DNA from 3 places in the Streptomyces sp. NPDC001890 genome. Region 3 is predicted to be linked to each of the others. Evidence: riboswitches for the same ligand, from Rfam matches in the RefSeq annotation. Region 3 holds a riboswitch; each other region holds the start of a gene.
What was found. A riboswitch is a leader RNA that binds a small molecule or an ion and turns the genes downstream of it on or off. The one in region 3 is predicted to bind cobalamin.
Positions count from the first base shown of each region.

Region 1: it holds a riboswitch for cobalamin, as region 3 does, so the genes downstream of both, ACFYY1_RS32075 (CbtB-domain containing protein) here and ACFYY1_RS26405 ((2Fe-2S) ferredoxin domain-containing protein) in region 3, are expected to answer to the same signal.
Region 2: it holds a riboswitch for cobalamin, as region 3 does, so the genes downstream of both, ACFYY1_RS05700 (cobalamin biosynthesis protein) here and ACFYY1_RS26405 ((2Fe-2S) ferredoxin domain-containing protein) in region 3, are expected to answer to the same signal.

Region 1 is NZ_JBIATE010000018.1:158,651-164,733, forward strand. Features, by position in the region: gene ACFYY1_RS32055 (hypothetical protein) at 1-26, shown strand, start outside; gene trxA (thioredoxin) at 149-520, opposite strand; gene ACFYY1_RS32065 (dihydrolipoyl dehydrogenase family protein) at 635-2,080, shown strand; gene ACFYY1_RS32070 (histidine phosphatase family protein) at 2,232-2,867, opposite strand; adenosylcobalamin (AdoCbl) riboswitch at 2,977-3,125, shown strand; gene ACFYY1_RS32075 (CbtB-domain containing protein) at 3,129-3,344, shown strand; gene ACFYY1_RS32080 (CbtA family protein) at 3,372-4,145, shown strand; gene ACFYY1_RS32085 (GNAT family N-acetyltransferase) at 4,228-4,734, opposite strand; gene ACFYY1_RS32090 (tetratricopeptide repeat protein) at 4,824-5,207, opposite strand; gene ACFYY1_RS32095 (pirin family protein) at 5,386-6,083, shown strand, end outside.
Region 2 is NZ_JBIATE010000001.1:1,290,721-1,296,803, forward strand. Features, by position in the region: gene ACFYY1_RS05695 (cobyric acid synthase) at 1-829, opposite strand, end outside; gene ACFYY1_RS05700 (cobalamin biosynthesis protein) at 826-1,839, opposite strand; cobalamin riboswitch at 1,984-2,115, opposite strand; gene ACFYY1_RS05705 (hypothetical protein) at 2,267-2,497, opposite strand; gene ACFYY1_RS05710 (anion permease) at 2,532-3,803, opposite strand; gene ACFYY1_RS05715 (class II aldolase/adducin family protein) at 4,059-4,748, shown strand; gene ACFYY1_RS05720 (alpha/beta hydrolase) at 4,800-5,927, shown strand.
Region 3 is NZ_JBIATE010000012.1:170,983-177,065, forward strand. Features, by position in the region: partial or broken gene ACFYY1_RS26395 (alanine--tRNA ligase-related protein) at 1-1,265, shown strand, start outside; gene ACFYY1_RS26400 (deoxynucleoside kinase) at 1,474-2,139, shown strand; cobalamin riboswitch at 2,250-2,372, shown strand; gene ACFYY1_RS26405 ((2Fe-2S) ferredoxin domain-containing protein) at 2,434-2,826, shown strand; gene ACFYY1_RS26410 ((2Fe-2S)-binding protein) at 2,823-3,518, shown strand; partial or broken gene ACFYY1_RS26415 (histidinol phosphatase) at 3,523-3,792, opposite strand; gene ACFYY1_RS26420 (winged helix-turn-helix domain-containing protein) at 3,853-4,368, shown strand; gene ACFYY1_RS26425 (transposase) at 4,365-4,955, shown strand; gene ACFYY1_RS26430 (ATP-binding cassette domain-containing protein) at 5,029-5,478, opposite strand; partial or broken gene ACFYY1_RS26435 (FecCD family ABC transporter permease) at 5,480-6,083, opposite strand, start outside.

The sequences.
Region 1 (6,083 bases), on a different contig from region 3:
ACGCCGGGACCGGCGCCGACCGCTGAGGCCGCGCGCCCGGCCCGGACCCGGATCCGGCCGGGCATGCCGACGGGCCCGACCGGGTCGGCCGGGCCCGTCACCCCGCGCGGAACGCGGGGCGAGCGCGAAGCGCCAGGAGCGTGCGGCCCTACTTCTGGCCCTTCTGCTGCTCCTCGATCGACTTGCGGACCTCATCCATGTCCAGCTTCCGCGCCTGCCCGATCACATCCTCCAACGCCGCCTCGGGCAGCGCTCCGGGCTGAGCGAACACCGCCACGTTCTCCCGGACGATCATCAGCGTGGGAATGGAGCGGATCTCGAAGGCCGCCGCCAGCTCCTGCTGGGCCTCCGTGTCGACCTTGGCGAAGACCAGGTCGTCGTGGCGCTCCGACGCCGCGTCGTAGACCGGCGCGAACTGCCGGCACGGGCCACACCAGGAAGCCCAGAAGTCGATCAGGACGAAGTCGTTGTCACTGACGACCTGATCGAAGTTTTCCTTGGTGAGCTCAACGGTGCTCATTGTCTGATACCTCTTCCTGTGCCCGCTCGGACCTGTCCCAACAACGGAGTCTGCATCCGCGGTATTCCGCCTGCCCATGTGGCCGTCGTGCACACCCCCGACCAGACTGTCCCCATGACAGATCCTTCAGCGAACGTGAACGCCGAGTACGACGTCGTGGTGATCGGGGCGGGTCCGGTGGGCGAGAACGTCGCCGACCGCGCCCGTGCCGCCGGACTGAGCACCGCGGTCGTCGAGGCGGAGCTCATCGGCGGTGAGTGCTCCTACTGGGCGTGCATGCCCAGCAAGGCCCTGCTGCGCCCGGTGGTCGCCCGCGCCGACGCCCGCCGCGTCCCGGGGCTCAGCGACGCCGTGCAGGGGCCGTTGGACACCGCGGCCGTGCTCGCCCACCGTGACACGTACGCATCGCACTGGAAGGACGACGGGCAGGTCGCCTGGCTGGAGGGCATCGGTGCCGACATCTACCGGGGCCGGGGCAGGCTCACCGGCGAGAAGGCGGTCTCCGTCACCGCGCTCGACGGCACAGAGCACCGGCTCACAGCCCGCCACGCCGTCGCCGTCTGCACCGGCAGCCGCGCCGTCGTCCCCGACCTGCCCGGCATCGGCAAGGCCCGCCCCTGGACCAGCCGGGAGGCGACGAGCGCCAAGAAGGTGCCCGGCCGCCTCGTGATCGTCGGCGGCGGGGTGGTCGGCGTGGAGATGGCCACCGTCTGGCAGGCCCTCGGGGCTCGGGTGACGATGCTGATCCGCGGCACGGGGCTCCTGCCGAAGATGGAGCCCTTCGCCGGCGAACTGGTCGGGCAGGCGCTCACCGAGGCGGGCGCAGACATCCGTACCGGGGTCTCGGTCGCCGCCGTACGGCGTGCGGTACCGGACGGCCCGGTCACCGTGGAACTGGACGGTGGCGATCACGTCGAGGCCGACGAGATCCTCTTCGCCACCGGCAGGGCACCACGCACCGAGGACCTCGGACTCGAAACGGTGGGTCTGGAGCCCGGCACCTGGCTGACCGTCGACGACAGCTGCCGCGTCGACGGCACCACCTGGCTGTACGCGGTCGGCGACGTCAACCACCGGGCGCTCCTCACCCACCAGGGCAAGTACCAGGCACGCATCGCGGGTGCCGCGATCACCGCCCGCGCCGCCGGCGCACCGCTGCGGGAGACCGACTGGGGCGCCCACGCGGCCACCGCCGACCACGCGGCCGTCCCCCAGGTCGTCTTCACCGACCCGGAGGCGGCCTCGGTCGGCCTCACCCTCGCCGCGGCCGAGCGGGCCGGCCACCGGGTCCGGGCCGTCGACCACGACCTTGCCGCGGTGGCCGGTTCCGGCCTGTACGCGGACGGATACCGGGGCCGTGCCCGCATGGTCGTGGACCTCGACCGGGAGATCCTGCTCGGCGTCACCTTCGTCGGGCCGGGCATCGGCGAGCTGCTGCACTCGGCGACGATCGCGGTCGCGGGCGAGGTCCCCATCGACCGGCTCTGGCACGCGGTTCCCGCGTACCCGACGATCAGCGAGGTCTGGCTGCGGCTGCTGGAGTCGTACCGGGACGCTTGAGGGCGGGGCGGGCCGGCGGTGAGGACGGCGGCGAGCAGTGCGGACGTCGGTCCTGGGCGACCGGCCCGACGGCCGGCCCGAGACCTACGCGGAACTGCGTTCGTCGGAAAACGGGGTGCCGGGTCGACCATCACCGCGCACGCCCGCACTTCTACCCGACTGTGTCGCAGCCGGATGACGACGGGGCGGGGTCGGGCATGGGCGACAACGGCTGTCCGCACCGCAGGTTCCACCGGCCGGAACGCCCGCTGAGCGCGGTCAGCGTCAGCGGGGCGACGTCCAGCCGCCAGAACGCCTCCACCGGCAGAGCGAGGGCCGCCACCATCATCGCCCGTACCACCGCGGGTTCGACGACGCCGAGCACGCGGTGGCCCCCGGCGCCCTCGGCGGAACCGGTCGCCCCCACCGTCTCCAGCCAGTGTTCGGCCCGGAGGCAGAGATCCAGCAGGGACTCGCCGCCGTGGGGAACCGCCGACGGATCGGTCAGCCAGGCCGACACCGCCTCCGGTTCGGCCGCGCTCACCGCTGCCAGCCGCCGACCGCTCCATCGCCCCATGTCCCAGCCACGGAACGCCGGTTCGGGCCCGGCACGCAGCCCCAACGCGTCGGCGGTCCCGGCGCACCGTTCGGAGGGCCCGCACAGATACCGGTCGGCGGCGGGCACCGCCGCGGCGACGCCCCGCGCCCGGCGGGCCCCGGCCGCGTCGAGCGGCGCGTCACCGTCGAAACGGGCCTCCCGCAGCGCGGCGTTGAGCGCCGGTGAGATCAACATCACCTTTACGGGCATGACCCGGTCAACTCCCTGAACTCTGGCCCCATGGGTGTGCCCACCATGGCATCAGGGCGCTGCGGCCGCCGTCGGCACCATGGCAGGGGGTTGCCCCCAAGGAGTATCGTCACGACGAGCATGACGTAGGTGCGACGGAAGTCCGGTGAGAATCCGGCACGGTCGCGCCACTGTGAACCCGTCTCCGGGCGGGAAGTCAGACCCAGCACCTACGTCTCAGGCACCACGATCGGGACGCGTGTTCCCTCAGGAGGTTCTGCCATGGCACAGACTGCTGCCCCCGCCACCGCCGTACCGGCGATCACCCCCATCTCCCTGAAGGCCATTGCCCCTTGGGCGGTCTTCTTCGGCGTTCTCATGCTCGTACTGCTGTACTTCGTCGGCGCCGAACAGGGCGCCACCGCGGTCATCTCCGGCGAAGGTGTCCACGAGTGGGTCCACGACGGCCGCCACCTCCTCGGTTTCCCCTGCCACTGACGTACCGTCCGATCCTGGGGAAACCTCATGAACTCCATATCTGTCAGAGCCCTGCTCGTCCGCGGCATGCTGGCCGGCCTCGCCGCGGGCGCACTCGCTCTGCTGGTCGCCTACTTCCTCGGTGAGTCGCGTGTGGACGCGGCCATCGCCCTGGAGGAATCGCACAGCCATCACCATGGCGGCGGCGAGGAACTGGTCAGCCGCACCATGCAGTCCACCGCCGGCCTCGCCACCGGTGTCCTGGTCTTCGGCGTCGCGATCGGCGGCATCGCCGCCCTCGTCTTCTGCTACGCCCTCGGCCGGATCGGCAGATTCGGTCCACGGGCCACGGCCGCACTGATCGCGGGTGCGGCCCTGCTGACGGTGTACGTCGTCCCGTTCCTCAAGTACCCGGCCAATCCGCCGGCCGTCGGCAACCCCGACACCATCGGCCCGCGTACCGCCCTGTTCTTCCTGATGGTCGCCCTGAGCGTGCTGCTGGCCGTCGCCGCGGTCATCCTCGGCAAACGGCTGGCTCCCCGCCTGGGCAACTGGAACGCGACGATCACGGCATCCGCCGCGTACGTCCTGGTGATCGGGCTCGCCTACGCGTTCCTGCCCTCGTACAACGAAGTCGGCAAGGACTTCCCGGCCGCACTGCTCTGGGAGTTCCGCCTGAGCACCCTCGCCGTGCAGACCACTCTCTGGGTGGCGTTCGGGCTCTTCTTCGGTTATCTGACGGATCGGTTGCTCGCGCCGGGCACCGGCGCAGTCACCACCGCGAACAGCGGCGCCGGACGGGCGGCCACCGCGGCCGGCTGACCGGCACCGCCCACGCGGGCCGACGACCGGAACCCCGCCCGGACCCTCCCGGCGGGGTTCCGGCGTTCCGCCCCGCGCCGGCTCACCGCCCGGGCCGCGGGCTCCAGTCGATCCGGTAGTACTTCAACCGCTCGTCCTGCCGCACCAGGCGCATGCCGGCGGCTTCCATGACGCGCTGGGACGCGGTGTTGTCCAGGTCGCTGTCACCGTGCACCCGGCTCACCCCCTGCTCACGGGCGAACAGCAGCAGGGCGCGCAGCGCCTCGGAGGCGTAACCCATACCCCGTGCCGAGGGGACGAGGCCGTAGCCGATCGTGACCTCTCCGTTCTCGTCCGGCGCACCGTGGAATCCCAGCCCGCCGATCACCAGCCCGTCGGTGCGGCGCCGTATCTCGTACGAACCGAAGGGGCTGGGATCGCCTGTCGTGGCACAGGTGTCGAGGAAGCGCTCGGCCGCGGCCATCTCTCCGGGGGACGGATAGCCGGGTGCCCAGCACTCCCCTTCGCCCGGCGTGCCCGAGATCACCCGCAGGGCGTCGGAGCCGTTCATCGGGCGGAGCAGGAGGCGAGGCGTCTCGATGTCGGTCATGAGGAAGTGAAGTATCACGTGGGGCGGGCAGGCGGCATCCCGGATTTGCCGGGATGCCGCCGCGGTTGCCGATGCCCGCCGCCGCGGGCTCACGCGCCGGCGGATCCCTGGGTGCTCGTCCGCCCCGGGCCGGAGTCGAACTCACCGGAGAACGCCGCAGCCATCCGCAGATGACCGGCGGCCTCCGCGCCCCGCCCCTGCCGCTCAAGGGTGCGGCCCAGCATCAGCCGTGCGTAGTGCTCCACCGGGTCGAGCTCCAGCACCGCCCGCAGTTCCGCCTCGGCCTTTCCGAGCCGGGCCGAGTGGTAGTAGGTCCGGGCCAGCAGCAGCCGCGGCGACACCTGCTCCGGGACCTCCTCGACCAGCCCCTCCAGGATCCGGGCCGCGGTCATGTACTCCTTCGCCTCGAAGAACATCTGCGCACGGTTCCAGCGGTCGGCAGCCGTGCCGAACTCGTAGTAGGTGTCGCTCACTTGACCTCCTTGGTCACGGACCGTTCCGGGGTGGTGCCCCGTTTCGTCCAACCGCTGACCGAGCCGCTGCCCGGCCACCCTGTGATGGCCTGAACGCCACCTGTTGATTGAATATTCCACTAAATCATCGGCGTGGGTACCGGCGCTCCCGGGTCTGCTCGGGAATAGGTTGAGCGCCATGAGCAATCTCGATCGCCAGGCCACACTCTCCGTCTGCGGAGGGCGGGGCTTCGTCGTCGCCGAGCCCGTACGCGAACTCCTCAACCCTCGTCACGTCCGGCTGGGCGAGTCCACCGAGGTCCGCAGACTGCTGCCCAACCTGGGTCGCCGGATGGTCGGTGCCTGGGCGTTCGTCGATCACTACGGCCCCGACGACATCGCGGACGAACCCGGGATGCAGGTGCCGCCCCACCCCCACATGGGCCTGCAGACGGTCAGCTGGCTGCACGACGGCGAGGTCCTGCACCGGGACAGTCTCGGCAGCCTGCGCACGATCCGCCCGCGCGAACTGGGGCTGATGACCTCCGGCCGGGCCATCAGCCACTCCGAGGAGAGCCCGAAGGCCCACGCGAGGTTTCTGCACGGCGCCCAGCTCTGGGTCGCGCTGCCGGCCGCCCACCGCCAGGTCGAGCCCCACTTCCAGCACCACACCGACCTGCCGACCGTCTCCGCCCCGGGTTTCACCGCCACCCTGATCCTGGGCGAACTCGACGGCACCACCTCGCCCGGTACCACGTACACCCCGATCATCGGCGCGGACGTCGCCCTGGCCGCCGGAGCCGAGATCCGACTGCCGCTCGACCCCGACTTCGAGTACGCGGTGCTCTCGATGTCCGGCCGGGCCGAGGTCGACGGTGTGCCCGTGCCCCCCGGTTC
Region 2 (6,083 bases), on a different contig from region 3:
CATCGGTGAAGTTCGACATCAGCGGCACCGCGCACACCGCGACGCGCAGCACGTCCTCGCCGTGCGGCGGCGCGACGACCGACTCGCGCACGGCTCCGCGCAGCGACACCCGCAGCCCGTCCTCCTCGTCGATGCCGAGGCCGTGGGCGAAGGGCAGCACACCGTACGTCGGCCGGCCGGTGAGGTCCCGCAGCATCTCCAGGCCCGGCTCCAGCAGCGAGACGTCGCCGCGGAACTTGTTGACGAGATAGCCGGCGATCAGCGACTGGTCCTCGGCGGCGAGCAGCGCCGTCGTACCGAAGAACGAGGCGAAGACCCCGCCGCGGTCGATGTCGCCGACCACCACCACCGGGAAGCGCGCCGCCCGCGCGATGCCCATGTTCACGATGTCCGTGCGCCGCAGATTGATCTCGGCCGGGCTGCCCGCCCCCTCGCAGATCACCGCGTCGTACGTGCCCCGGAGCTGCTCCAGGCAGTCCACGACCGTGGAGAGCAGCGCCTCCTGCCTGCCCCCGTGGTAGCCGCGGGCGCTCATCTCGCCGACCGGCTTCCCCATCAGGACGACCTGGCTGGAGCGGTCGCTGCCGGGCTTGAGCAGGACCGGGTTCATCAGCGCGCTCGGTTCGACGCGGGCGGCCTGGGCCTGCATGGCCTGGGCGCGCCCGATCTCGGCGCCCTCCCGGGTGACGAACGAGTTGAGCGACATGTTCTGCGCCTTGAAGGGCGCCACCTTCACGCCCCGGCGCACGAGCCAGCGGCAGATCCCTGCCGTGACGACGCTCTTGCCCGCGTCGGAGGTGGTTCCGGCGACCAGCAGTCCGCCGCTCATGCGTTGCTCCGTCCTGTGGGGCGAGGTCCCGTGCCGTTCCTCGTCGTGCTGCGGCGACCCGCGATCCGCCGTGCGGCGAGGGCCGCGCCGAGCCGTCCCGCCACGCACACGCCGAGCGCCAGCGCACTCACCCGGCGCGACAGCCGTACCGCGCGCTCGATGTCCGCGGTCTCCACCGCCCGGCCCGTCTCCCCGTTGAGCACGGGGCGGTGCTCCACCCGGCCGCCGTAGGCGAGGGTGCCGCCGAGCCGTACGCCGAGCGCACCCGCGAACGAGGCCTCCACCGGGCCCGCGTTGGGGCTCGGGTGCTTCGCGGCATCGGCCCGCCAGGCGCGGACCGCGCCACGCGGGCGCCCCCCGGCGGCCACGGCGAGCAGGGCCGTGAGCCGGGCGCCCGGCCAGCCCGCGAGGTCGTCGAGGCGGGCCGAGGCCCAGCCGTAGCGCAGGTGCCGGGGCGAGCGGTGCCCGACCATGGCGTCGAGGGTGTTCGCGGCCCGGAATCCGGCCAGCCCGGGAACCCCGGCCAGCGCACCCCACACCAGGGCGCCGACCACGGCGTCCGAGGTGTTCTCCGCCACGGACTCCACCACGGCGCGGGCGATCTGCGGTCCGTCCAGGGAGTGCGGGTCGCGTCCGCACAGATGCGGCAGCCGCTCCCGGGCCAGCTCGATGTCACCGGCGGCCAGGGCGGAGCCGATGGCCCGCGCCTCGCGCCCCAGGGACGTACCGCCGACGACGGACCAGGTGGCGGCGGCGGTCAGCGCCACGGAGGCGGCGGGACTGCGGCGCACGGCACGGGTGAGCAGCGCGGCACCACCCGCTGCGCCTCCGGCGCAGACGAGGGTGTGCAGCGCGCCCCAGCCGCGGTGATCGCGCCACAGACGGCGCTCGACGCCCGCCGCGGCCCGCCCGAAGGCGGCGACCGGGTGTCCCCTGCGGGGGTCACCGAGCAGCAGGTCGCCGATCAGACCGGCCGTGGCGCCGTACGCGAAGATGCGGTCGGCTCGCACGGCTCAGCCGGCGCTCGCGCCTCGGCGGACCTTCGTACAGGAGGCTCTCGGTGAGAGCACCGGGACAGCGGACGCACGGCAGCCGGGCATGGCGATATGTCCTCACTCAGGGTCCGCGCCCTGGTTCGACGTGACCGGCGACAAGAGTCTCCTGGCTCCCGGATCCGCGGTTCCCCCGGCCTTCCAGCCCGCTCGCGCGAGCCGTGACTTCCGGTGTGGGGGACCGCTCCCCGGTGACAGTGGCGGGACCGCGCCGGATTCGCACCGGCTTCCTCTGCTGTCGCCGTAATTGGCTCCGGCAGTCCACCACGCTCTGCGAACGCCCGTCAACCTGCCGTTGACCTGCGGCGGCGCAGTGTGCTGAGACGCACATCGGGCCGGACACACATGGTGTCCGGCCCGACGGGGGAGCGTGCGCGGGAGCTGCTCAGGCGACGATCAGATAGATCCCGTACGCGACGGCCGCCGCGCACAGCCCGAAGCAGACGTACGCGCCGGCGCGGGCCAGCAGCAGCGAGCCGCCGGAGCCGCCCTGCGCCGCCGGTTCCGGCTGCTTGGAGAGGCCGACGATGCCCAGGGTGAAGAGGCCCACCAGCGCGACGGTGACAACGAGGGAGACGCCGAATACGGAGCCGAGGGCTGCCCAGTCGATGTTCATGCTGATTCCTTAGACGGCCGGCCTGTCGGACGGCTCAGACGGTGGCGGGTCGCGCCGGGTCCTGGGTGGTTCCGGCCGGGGCCGGAATGGTGGTCGTGAGGTTCAGGTCCGGCGTCTGGGCCGCGGCCGCGGTGGGCGGCGGGCTGACGGCGGCGATGGCCTGGGTGACGACGCCCGCGGGCTCGGCGTCGCCGTCCGACGGGGCGACGTCGCCGTGGCCGACCGGCTTGCGGCGCGACACCAGCCAGATGGCACCGGAGCCCGCGACCAGCAGCGCCGCGACGACCACGACACCCCAGGTGCCCTGCTTGGTGAGGAGCTCCGCGCCCGCCCCGACCAGACCGGCGGCCGGCAGGGTCAGACCCCAGGCGACGAACATCCGGGTGGCGGTGGACCAGCGGACCACACCGCCCTGCCGGCCGAGGCCCGCGCCCATCACGGCGCCGGAGCAGGACTGGGTGGTGGAGAGCGAGAAGCCGAGGTGCGAGGAGGCCAGGATGACCGTGGCCGCGCTGGTCTGGGCGGCGAAGCCCTGCGGCGGCTTGAGGTCGGTGAGCCCGCTGCCCATGGTGCGGATGATGCGCCAGCCGCCCAGGTAGGTGCCGAGCGCGATGGCCGTACCGGCGCAGACGATGACCCAGACCGGCGGGTTGGCGCCCGGGTTCAGGACGCCGCCGGTGACCAGGGCCAGGGTGATGATGCCCATGGTCTTCTGCGCGTCGTTGGTGCCGTGGGCGAGCGAGACCAGTCCGGCCGAGGCGATCTGGCCGGCCCGGTAACCCTTGGCGGTGGCCTTCTCCTGGGCGTCGTTGCGGACCTTGCCGCCGATCCGGTACGTCAGCCTGGTGGCCAGCAGCGCGGCCAGACCGGCGACGATCGGGGCGGCGACCGCGGGGAGCAGCACCTTGGTGACGACGGTGCCGCCGTTGACGGACGACCAGCCGGCCGACATCACGGCCGCGCCGATCAGACCGCCGAACAGGGCGTGCGAGGAGCTGGACGGCAGTCCGACCAGCCAGGTCAGCAGGTTCCACAGAATGGCGCCGACGAGTGCCGCGAAGATGACTTCTGTCCGCAGCCCGTCCTCGTTGATGATCCCGCCGGAGATCGTCTTGGCGACCTCCACCGACAGGAACGCGCCGACGAGATTGAGAACGGCGGACATGGCCACCGCTGTCTTCGGTCTGAGTGCACCGGTCGAGATGGTGGTCGCCATCGCGTTCGCGGTGTCATGGAAACCGTTCGTGAAATCGAACACTAGAGCTGTCACGATCACAATCGCGAGTAGCAGCGTGATGTGTTCCATTTACCCAGGCAATCGTTCGACGTCATTGGCACGTGGACCGTAGGCAACCTGGGTGAACGGAAGGTGAACTGGGCAGGTCGCTGTGGTGTTCCAAACTGGAGCCAGAGTATTCCGCTTATTGCCGGCGGGGGAGTGTCCGGGCCGTGCGGCAAGGAGTGACGGGGGCTTCCGGAGGGGCGGGACGGCGGCTTGCGGCGGGGCGTCACTGTGGCCGATCGCATACCCGTTCGCCCTCGGGGCTGACAGGATCGGCGCATGAGCGATCAGCAGCGGGACGCGATCGGACGGGCCTGGGACGGCGTCGTCGCCACCGCCCGGCGGACGGCGGCCGAGGGCCTCGTCGTCGGGACCTCGGGCAACGTGTCGGCACGGGTCGGCGACACCATCCTGGTCACGCCGAGCGGGGTGCCGTACGACCGGCTGGGCCCCGAGGACGCCGTCGGCGTCGATCCGGAGGGCAACCGCGTGCTCGGCGAACTCGCCCCGACCAGCGAACTGCCCCTCCACCTCGCGGTCTACCGGAACACCGACGCGGCCGCCGTCGTGCACACCCACGCGGTGCACGCCACCGCCGTCTCGACACTGGTTCCCGGGGTCCCCCCGGTCCACTACGCCGCCGCCATGCTGGGCGGCCCCGTCCGCGTCGCCCCCTACGCGCGCTACGGCACCGAGGAACTGGCCGTGAACATGCTCGCCGCCCTGCGCGACCGCACCGGCTGCCTGCTCCAGAACCATGGAACCGTCACCTACGGAGCCACCCTGGACCAGGCCTACGACCGGACCGCCCAGCTGGAATGGCTCTGCAGGCTCTGGCTCGCCGCGAGCTCCGTCCCCGGACGCGGCCCGAGCCTGCTCTCCCCGGAGCAGCTGCAGGATGTGCAGGAGGCGCTGAAGGCGTACGGACAACCGGGCCGACCGGCCGGTCCGGTCCACCGGACGGCGTAGGGGCCGCCCCGCCCGCTGGCAGGGTCCCGCACCCGCCACGACACTGAAGCGGTGCGCCCGGCAACAGTTACGGCAGCAGCCGTCACCACGATCCTCGGCGTCGGTGCGGCAGCGGTCGCGGCCGGCCGGTACGCCAGCGACGCCGCCCTCAGGGCGCCGTCCGGACGACCCCTCCCCGCCGACCGCAGACTCACCGTCCACGCCACGGCGGCCGGGCAGGTCACCCTGACCCGCTCCTTCACCGCCCTGCGGCCCGGCACGTACGGACTGACGGGCAAGGACGTCCACGCCGTGGTCGGCCCGGTGATCGAGCACGCCCATCACGCCCCCGACACCGTCGTCCGCAGACTGGAACGCGTCGACCGCGGCAGCCTGGAGACCGGTGCCAAGGTCCGGGTCACCCCGCAGCTGCACAGCGGCGACCCGTCCTCGGCCCTCGGCCTGGACCACCGGGACGTCGAGATCCCCGGCGAACTCGGCACCCTGCCCGCCTGGTTCCTGCCCGGCCCCCGCGACACCTGGGTCATCACCGTGCACGGCATCGGCACCACCCGGGAACACCCCATGAACGTCATGAGGTTCCTGCACGGCCTGCGGCTGCCCGTGCTCGACCTGGCCTACCGCGGCGACGCCGGAGCCCCGAGGTCCCCCGACGGCCTCGCTCATCTCGGCGAATCCGAATGGCGCGACCTGGACGCCGCGATCCGCTTCGCCGTGCGGTACGGAGCCGAGAAGGTCATCCTGCACGGCTGGTCCACCGGCGCCTCCATGGCGCTGCTCGCGGCCGTCAACTCCGCGCTGCGCGACCGGATCTGCGGCCTCGTCCTGGACTCCCCGGTGCTGGACTGGGCCACCACGCTGCGCGCCCTGGCCCTCGCCCGCGGCGTCCCGGCAGCCCTGCTGCCGCTCGCCGTCCGCGCCGCCGAGGGGCAGACCGGACTGCGCGGCGCCCGGCTGCTCGACGGCTCCCTCGCCCCGGCACTGCGCGCCCCGACCCTGATCTTCCACGGCCCCGACGACCGGCTCGCCCCCTGGCAGCCCTCCCGCGACCTCGCCGCCCGTCGCCCGGAGCTGATCGCCCTGCACGCCGTACCGCAGGCTCCGCATGCGGCAATGTGGAATGCCGATCCGGACCACTACGAAGAGACCCTGCGCCGCTTCCTCACGCCCCTGATGTGAGGTGATGCGCGGGTTCGGCCGATTGGTCCAGGGCCCCGTCCACCAGCCCCTCCACCGGGAATTCGGGTTCCGTTTGGGCTTTCGGGCCGTCAGGGGCAAGACTGCTCCCGTGACGTCCCGTAACCCGCGCGACTCCAGGCTGCGACTTGTCCGCCC
Region 3 (6,083 bases):
CCACGGCCCCACCGACTGGCAAGCCTGGACGACCCTGACCACCGAGTCCCGCGTCCTAGGCATCCTCGGTCCGGCAGGCCCGATCCCGGTCGCCCGCGAGGGCGAGATCGTCACCGTCGTCCTGGACCGCTCATCGTTCTACGCCGAGTCCGGCGGCCAGGACAGCGACGCCGGACGCCTCTCGTCAGCCCACGCAGAGGCCGAAGTCCTCGATGTGCAGCGCCCGCTGCCCGGCCTGGTCGCCCACCAAGTCCGCGTCACCGCAGGTGAGATGGCGCCTGACGACCGCGTGGTCGCCGCGGTGGACCCGGAGTGGCGGCTCGGCGCCCGCCAGGCCCACTCCGGCACCCACGTCCTGCACGCCGCCCTGCGCGAGATCCTCGGACCGACCGCCCTCCAGTTCGGCTCCTACAACCGGCCCGGCCACCTGCGCCTCGACTTCCCCTGGCGCGGCGCACTGTCCCCGGCCGCGCGCAGCGAGATCGAGGAAGCCGCGAACCGTGCCCTGCGCAAGGACCTGACCGTCGGCGTGCGCTGGATGACGCTGCCCGAGGCCAAGGAGATCGGCGCGCTCGCCCTGTTCGACGAGACCTACGGCGAAAAGGTCCGCGTCGTCGAGATCGGTGGCGCCTGGTCACGCGAACTGTGCGGCGGCACCCACGTCGAGCACGCCTCGCAGATCGGCACCGTCGCCCTGGTCGGTGAGTCCTCCGTCGGCACGGGCATGCGACGCCTGGAGGCCGCCGTCGGCATCGAGGGCTTCAGCTACCTCGCCCGCGAACGCGACCTCGTCGCCGCTCTTGCCGCACAGGTGGGCGCGCCCCGCGCCGAACTTCCCGAGAAGATCGCCGCCCTCCTGGACCGCCTCAGGACCACCGACCGGGAGAACGCCCGCCTCAAGGACCGGGCCATCAGAGCGCGCGCCCGAGAACTCGCCGGCACCGCGACCGATGTCAACGGCGTGCAGACCGTCACCGCCACGGTCGAGGGCGGCGCGGAAGAGGCTCGCGCGCTGGCCACAGCCGTCCGTGACCTCCTGCCCGCCACCGTCCCAGGCACCGCGGCCGTCGCCACCACCACGGGAACCATGGTCATCGCCCTGAACCGGGCGGCCCGCGAGCGGCCTCGACGCCTCCGCGCTGATCAAGGCGCTCCTCGACGGACGAGGCGGTGGCTCCGCCGACCTCGCCCAGGGCGGCGGCCTGCCCGCCGACCGGGTCGCTGAGACACTGGGCTCGCTGCCGCAGGTGATCGCGGCGCACTGACGGTGCGGACAGTCGGCTCGGTCACCTGGATTCGGCCGTTGCCCCCCGCAGATATGATCCTCCCGGCCGTCATGCGCGAGAGTGCCGAATTCGCCCCTTGATGTCCGCTGCGGCGTCTCTGAGGCTCCGCGACGGTTCGTGGCGTGGTGCAAGTGCCGCGCCCGCTGACATCGCGCGCCTCTGACGGTGCCCGGGAAAGAAGCGAGGTATGGCAGTGATCTGCGTCGGCGGTATGATCGGCATCGGCAAGACGAGTGTGGCCGAACTGATCGCCAAGGAGCTGGGGAGCAAGGTCTTCTACGAGAGCGTGGACGACAATCCGATCCTGCCCCTCTTTTACACAGCAGGCCCCGAGGAGATAGCGGCGCGGCGCTACCCCTTCCTTCTCCAGCTCTACTTCCTGCAGACGCGGTTCGCCGCGATCAAAGAGGCGTACAAGCAGGACGACAACGTCCTCGACCGGTCGATCTACGAGGATTGGTACTTCGCCAAGGTCAACCACGACCTCGGCAGGATCAGTTCCCTGGAGATGCAGGTCTACGAGGGGCTGCTCGCGGAGATGATGCGCGAGATCGACGGCCTGCCCTACCGCAAGGCACCCGATCTCATGGTGTATCTCCGGGCGGACTTCGAGACGGTACTGCACCGCATCGGGCTACGGGGACGCGAGTTCGAGCAGGACCGGAGCCTCGTCGAGTACTACCGGACGCTGTGGTCCGGGTACGACGACTGGGTCCACGAGCAATACTCCGCCAGTGACGTCCTCGTGATCGACATGAACGACACCGATGTCGTTAACCGTCCCGAGGACGCGGAACGTGTGGTCCGGCAGGTCGCGGACGCCCTGGCACTGGCGAGGTCACGGCGCGCGTGACGCTTCCCGGTGGCCGCAAGCCGAGGTGTCGCCGTATGCCGTTCGGCCGGGACCCCGCCGCCGTGGGGCGGGGTGACATGATGGGCCGCGGACACGGGCGGCAGCGCCCCGAGGAAACCGGTGTGAATCCGGTGCGGTACCGCCACTGTGATCGGCGAGCGGATCCCGACGTGCCACTGCCCCGCGCGGGTGGGAAGGCCGGGACGAGCGCGGACCCGAGAGCCAGGAGACTCACGCTGTCGCCTCCTCGACGGACCCCGGGGCGGAACTCCTCGGCGAGAGGGAGGACGCGGCATGCTTGAACAGCCCGCCGAACAGAACGCGCTGACAGCGGACCGGGCGGTCCCGTGCCGGGTGGTGGTGTGCCGCGACTGCTGTTGCGGGACCGTGAAGGTCAACGCTGATCACGCGGCGCAGACCGCGCGGTTGCGGGAGATCGCCCCGGTGTGGATCTCCGAGTGCCTGGACGTGTGCGAACAGGCCAACGTCGTCGTCGTGCAGCCCTCGGCGGCCGGGCGGGCGGCAGGCGCCCGCCCTGTCTGGCTCGGGCTCGTCAACGACCCGGCTGCCACCGAGGACATAGCGGACTGGGTGCGGGCCGGCGGGCCGGGCGTCGCGGCCCGCCCCGAGATCCTCGACCTCTATCTGATCGATCCGCCGCGCCGCGTCGGGACATCGGCCTCATGACCGGAACCCGGGGCACGGCGGACGAAGTACCGGCGGACGAGGTCGTCGAGGCGCTGCGCGACATCGCACGGATGGGTGGCTTCTTCGCCCTCGACACGGTCCGGGGGCCCGCCTCCGGCGAAGTGCGGCTGACGCGGGAGGGGTTCGCCGCGCGGGCCAGGGCTGTCAACGAACACTACGCCACCGCTGAGACACGTGTCGGCGTCTCCATCGCCCACCTCGGACTCGCAGCCCGCCTGTGGTCGCCTGTCCTCGCCTGCGCCCTCGTCCACGGGATCGTGCCGGTGATGACCACCGCGGAATGGGCCGGTGAAGGCTCGGCCCTTCGATTGGCCGGACCGCTAGGCAGCCGCGCTCCGCGGCTGGTGCCGTCGCTCGCCGCTGCCGTGGGCGCGCAGGCCGACGGCGTTCTTCAGCGTGTGGAGAGCCGCCTGCCTGCGAAGATGGCGCCGCGGTTGCTCGCGGGAAACTCCGCTTCCGCGCTGGTCGGTTCCGCGACGCAGCTGCTGAGGGCCCGGCCCGGTCTGCGGGCGCCGCTCACCGAACTGACCCGGGGACTTCTGGAGACGGGACGGTTGGTCGGGACCGGCCGGATCATCGGCCCCGAGCTGACGTTCCGCCGCCGCAGCTGTTGTCTGTACTACCGGGCGCCGAACGGCTCGATGTGCGGAGACTGCTGCCTGGCTCGGTGACCGGTCACCGGGCCACTTCGGGCATCGGCACGTGCGCAGGAAGGAACGTCACCTGAGGTCGGCCCGTGCGGGGATGCACCGCGACCTCGGCGGTCACCTCGTACACCTCCGCGAGCAGGCGCGGAGTGAGCACCTCGTGCGCCGGTCCGGACGCCCCAACACCGCCGTGACGCAGAACGTACAGGCGACCGCAGTAGTGCGCGGCCAGGTTGGGGTCGTAGAGGGCGACGAGGACCGTCGCGGGCAGTCGGCACAGCGCGGTCAGGTTCTCCAACTACGGATCTTTTCGTAAGTTCGGTGGGTGTGGTGGCCGTGTGGGTGGGAGGCTGTCGGGGTGGCTTATCAACCTTCCCCTTTGATTGCCGGCCCCTCCCTTCCTCCTTTGTCGCGGCCTCAGTTGGCGGAGGCACGTCGTGTTCGGGCAGTCGAGTTGTTCGAGGACGGCGTCTCGAATGCGGAGATCCCGAGGGCGGTGGGGGTGTGTGCCCAGAGTGTGCGGCGTTGGCGGCGGATGTGGGAGCAGGACGGTGCTTCGGCCCTGCGGCGACGGGCAGCCACCGGACGCCCACCCGAGCTGGACGACACCCAGGCCGAGACGGTCCGGGCTGCGTTGGAGCAAGGTGCCCAGGCCCATGGTTTCGAGGCCGACCTGTGGACCCTGGAACGAGTCGGCGCGGTCGTCACCCGGGCAACGGGGGTGGTGTTGTCGAGGGCGTCGGTGTGGCGGCTGCTGACCGGCCGGCTCGGATGGAGCCTGCAACGGCCCGAGCGGCGGGCGGTCGAGCGGAACGAGTCGGAGATCGCCCGTTGGACCGCGCACGAGTGGCCACGCATCAAAAAGGGGCCATGAACACACGTGCCTGGATCGTCTTCCTCGACGAATCAGGCGTCTCCCTACTCCCTCGGATCCGCCGCACCTACTCGCCCCGAGGGCGGACTCCACTCCTGCGGCACCACCTGAACCGGAAGCGCACGTCGATGGCCGGAGCCTTGGGTTACCACTCCACCGACCCCCATCGCGGCGCGCGCCTGTGCTTCCACCTCAAGCCCGGCAGCTACGACACCGCCGGACTCATCGAGGTCCTGGAGCAGATGAAGATGTTCTACCGCGGCGAGCGAGTGGTCCTGGTCCGGGACGGCCTGTCCGCCCACTGGAGCCGGGCCATGCGGGCCTGGGTCGCCGAACAGGACTGGCTCACCCTGGAACGATCACCCGCCTACGCTCCCGAGCTGAACCCGGTGGAACCGCTGTGGTCCTCGCTCAAGAAGCGCGAACTCGCCAACCTCGCCGACGACCACCTCGCCGATGTCGCCGACGCTACCGAGCAAGGCATCCACCGCATCAACGCCAACCCCCGACTGCCATGGTCATTCCTCGCCCATACGGGCCTGACCATCCACCCACCACGCCCACTGAACTTACGAAGAGATCAGTAGTGCCGGATGTCACGGTGGTTGGTCGGTTCGTCCAGGACGAGCAGCGACGGCCCCTGGGCCAGGGCGCGGGCGATCAGCACCCGCTGCCGCTCACGCCGGAGAGCCGGTCGAAGGGGCCGTCGGCCAAGGCGACGGCGTCGACCAAGGCGAGTGTCGACTCGATCAGCGTGGCGTCCTCCGTCGTGTCGCCAGCAGGCGCTTGTGCGGGGTACGGCCCCATCGAGATGACTTCCCACACGCTCAGATCGAGGCCGGACGGGGTGTCCTGCACCACCGCGGCCAGTGTGCGAGCGACTCGGCGCGGGGCCGGCGACCAGATGTCGTCGCCGTCGACGCGGACCGTTCCGCTCTCCGGCCGCAGTACGCGGTAGACGGCGCGCAGCAGGCTGGACTTGCCACTGCCGTTCGGGCCGACGAGGCCGATCGTCTCGCCGGGACCGGCTGCGAGCGTGATGTCGTGGACCAGTCGCCGCGCGCCGGCTGTGAGCGTGACGCCCTCGCCGTGCAGTTCGGCCGCCGTCATGCCGCGCCTCCCGCTTGCGTGCGTCGCGCCGCATCAGCCACAGGAAGAACGGCCCTCCGCACAGGGTGGTGGGGACGCCGACCGGGATCTCCTGCGGTGCCGTCACAGTCCGCGCCGCGATGTCCGCCAGGCCCAGGAAGGACGCACCCCCCCCAGCGCGGCGGCCGGCAGCACACGCCGGCGATCGCTACCCACGAGCAGCCGCACGATGTGGGGCAGCATCAGGCCGACGAAGCCGATCGGCCCGGCAGCGGCCACCAGCACTCCAGTGACCAGCGAGATGAGCACAAACACCCGGGCCCTGAACCGTGCGATGCCCAGGCCCAGGATGGCGGCGGCCTTCGCCCCGGCGAGCAGCAGGTTCAGATTCGGGGCCTGCACCATGAGCACGGCGATGCCGAGCAGTAGCGCCAGTCCCGGCAGCCACAGCGAACCCCAGGACACACCGCCCAGGCCATCCAGCGTCCAGGCGAGGACGGTGCGCGCCTCGTTGCTGTTGTCCGTCGTCAGCAGCAGGAGGTTCAGCAGCGCGCTGAGCACCGATGCCACCGCGAGCCCGGTCGGGATGAGCCGCAGGAAGGTGATGCGGCCGCCGGTGCGGGCGG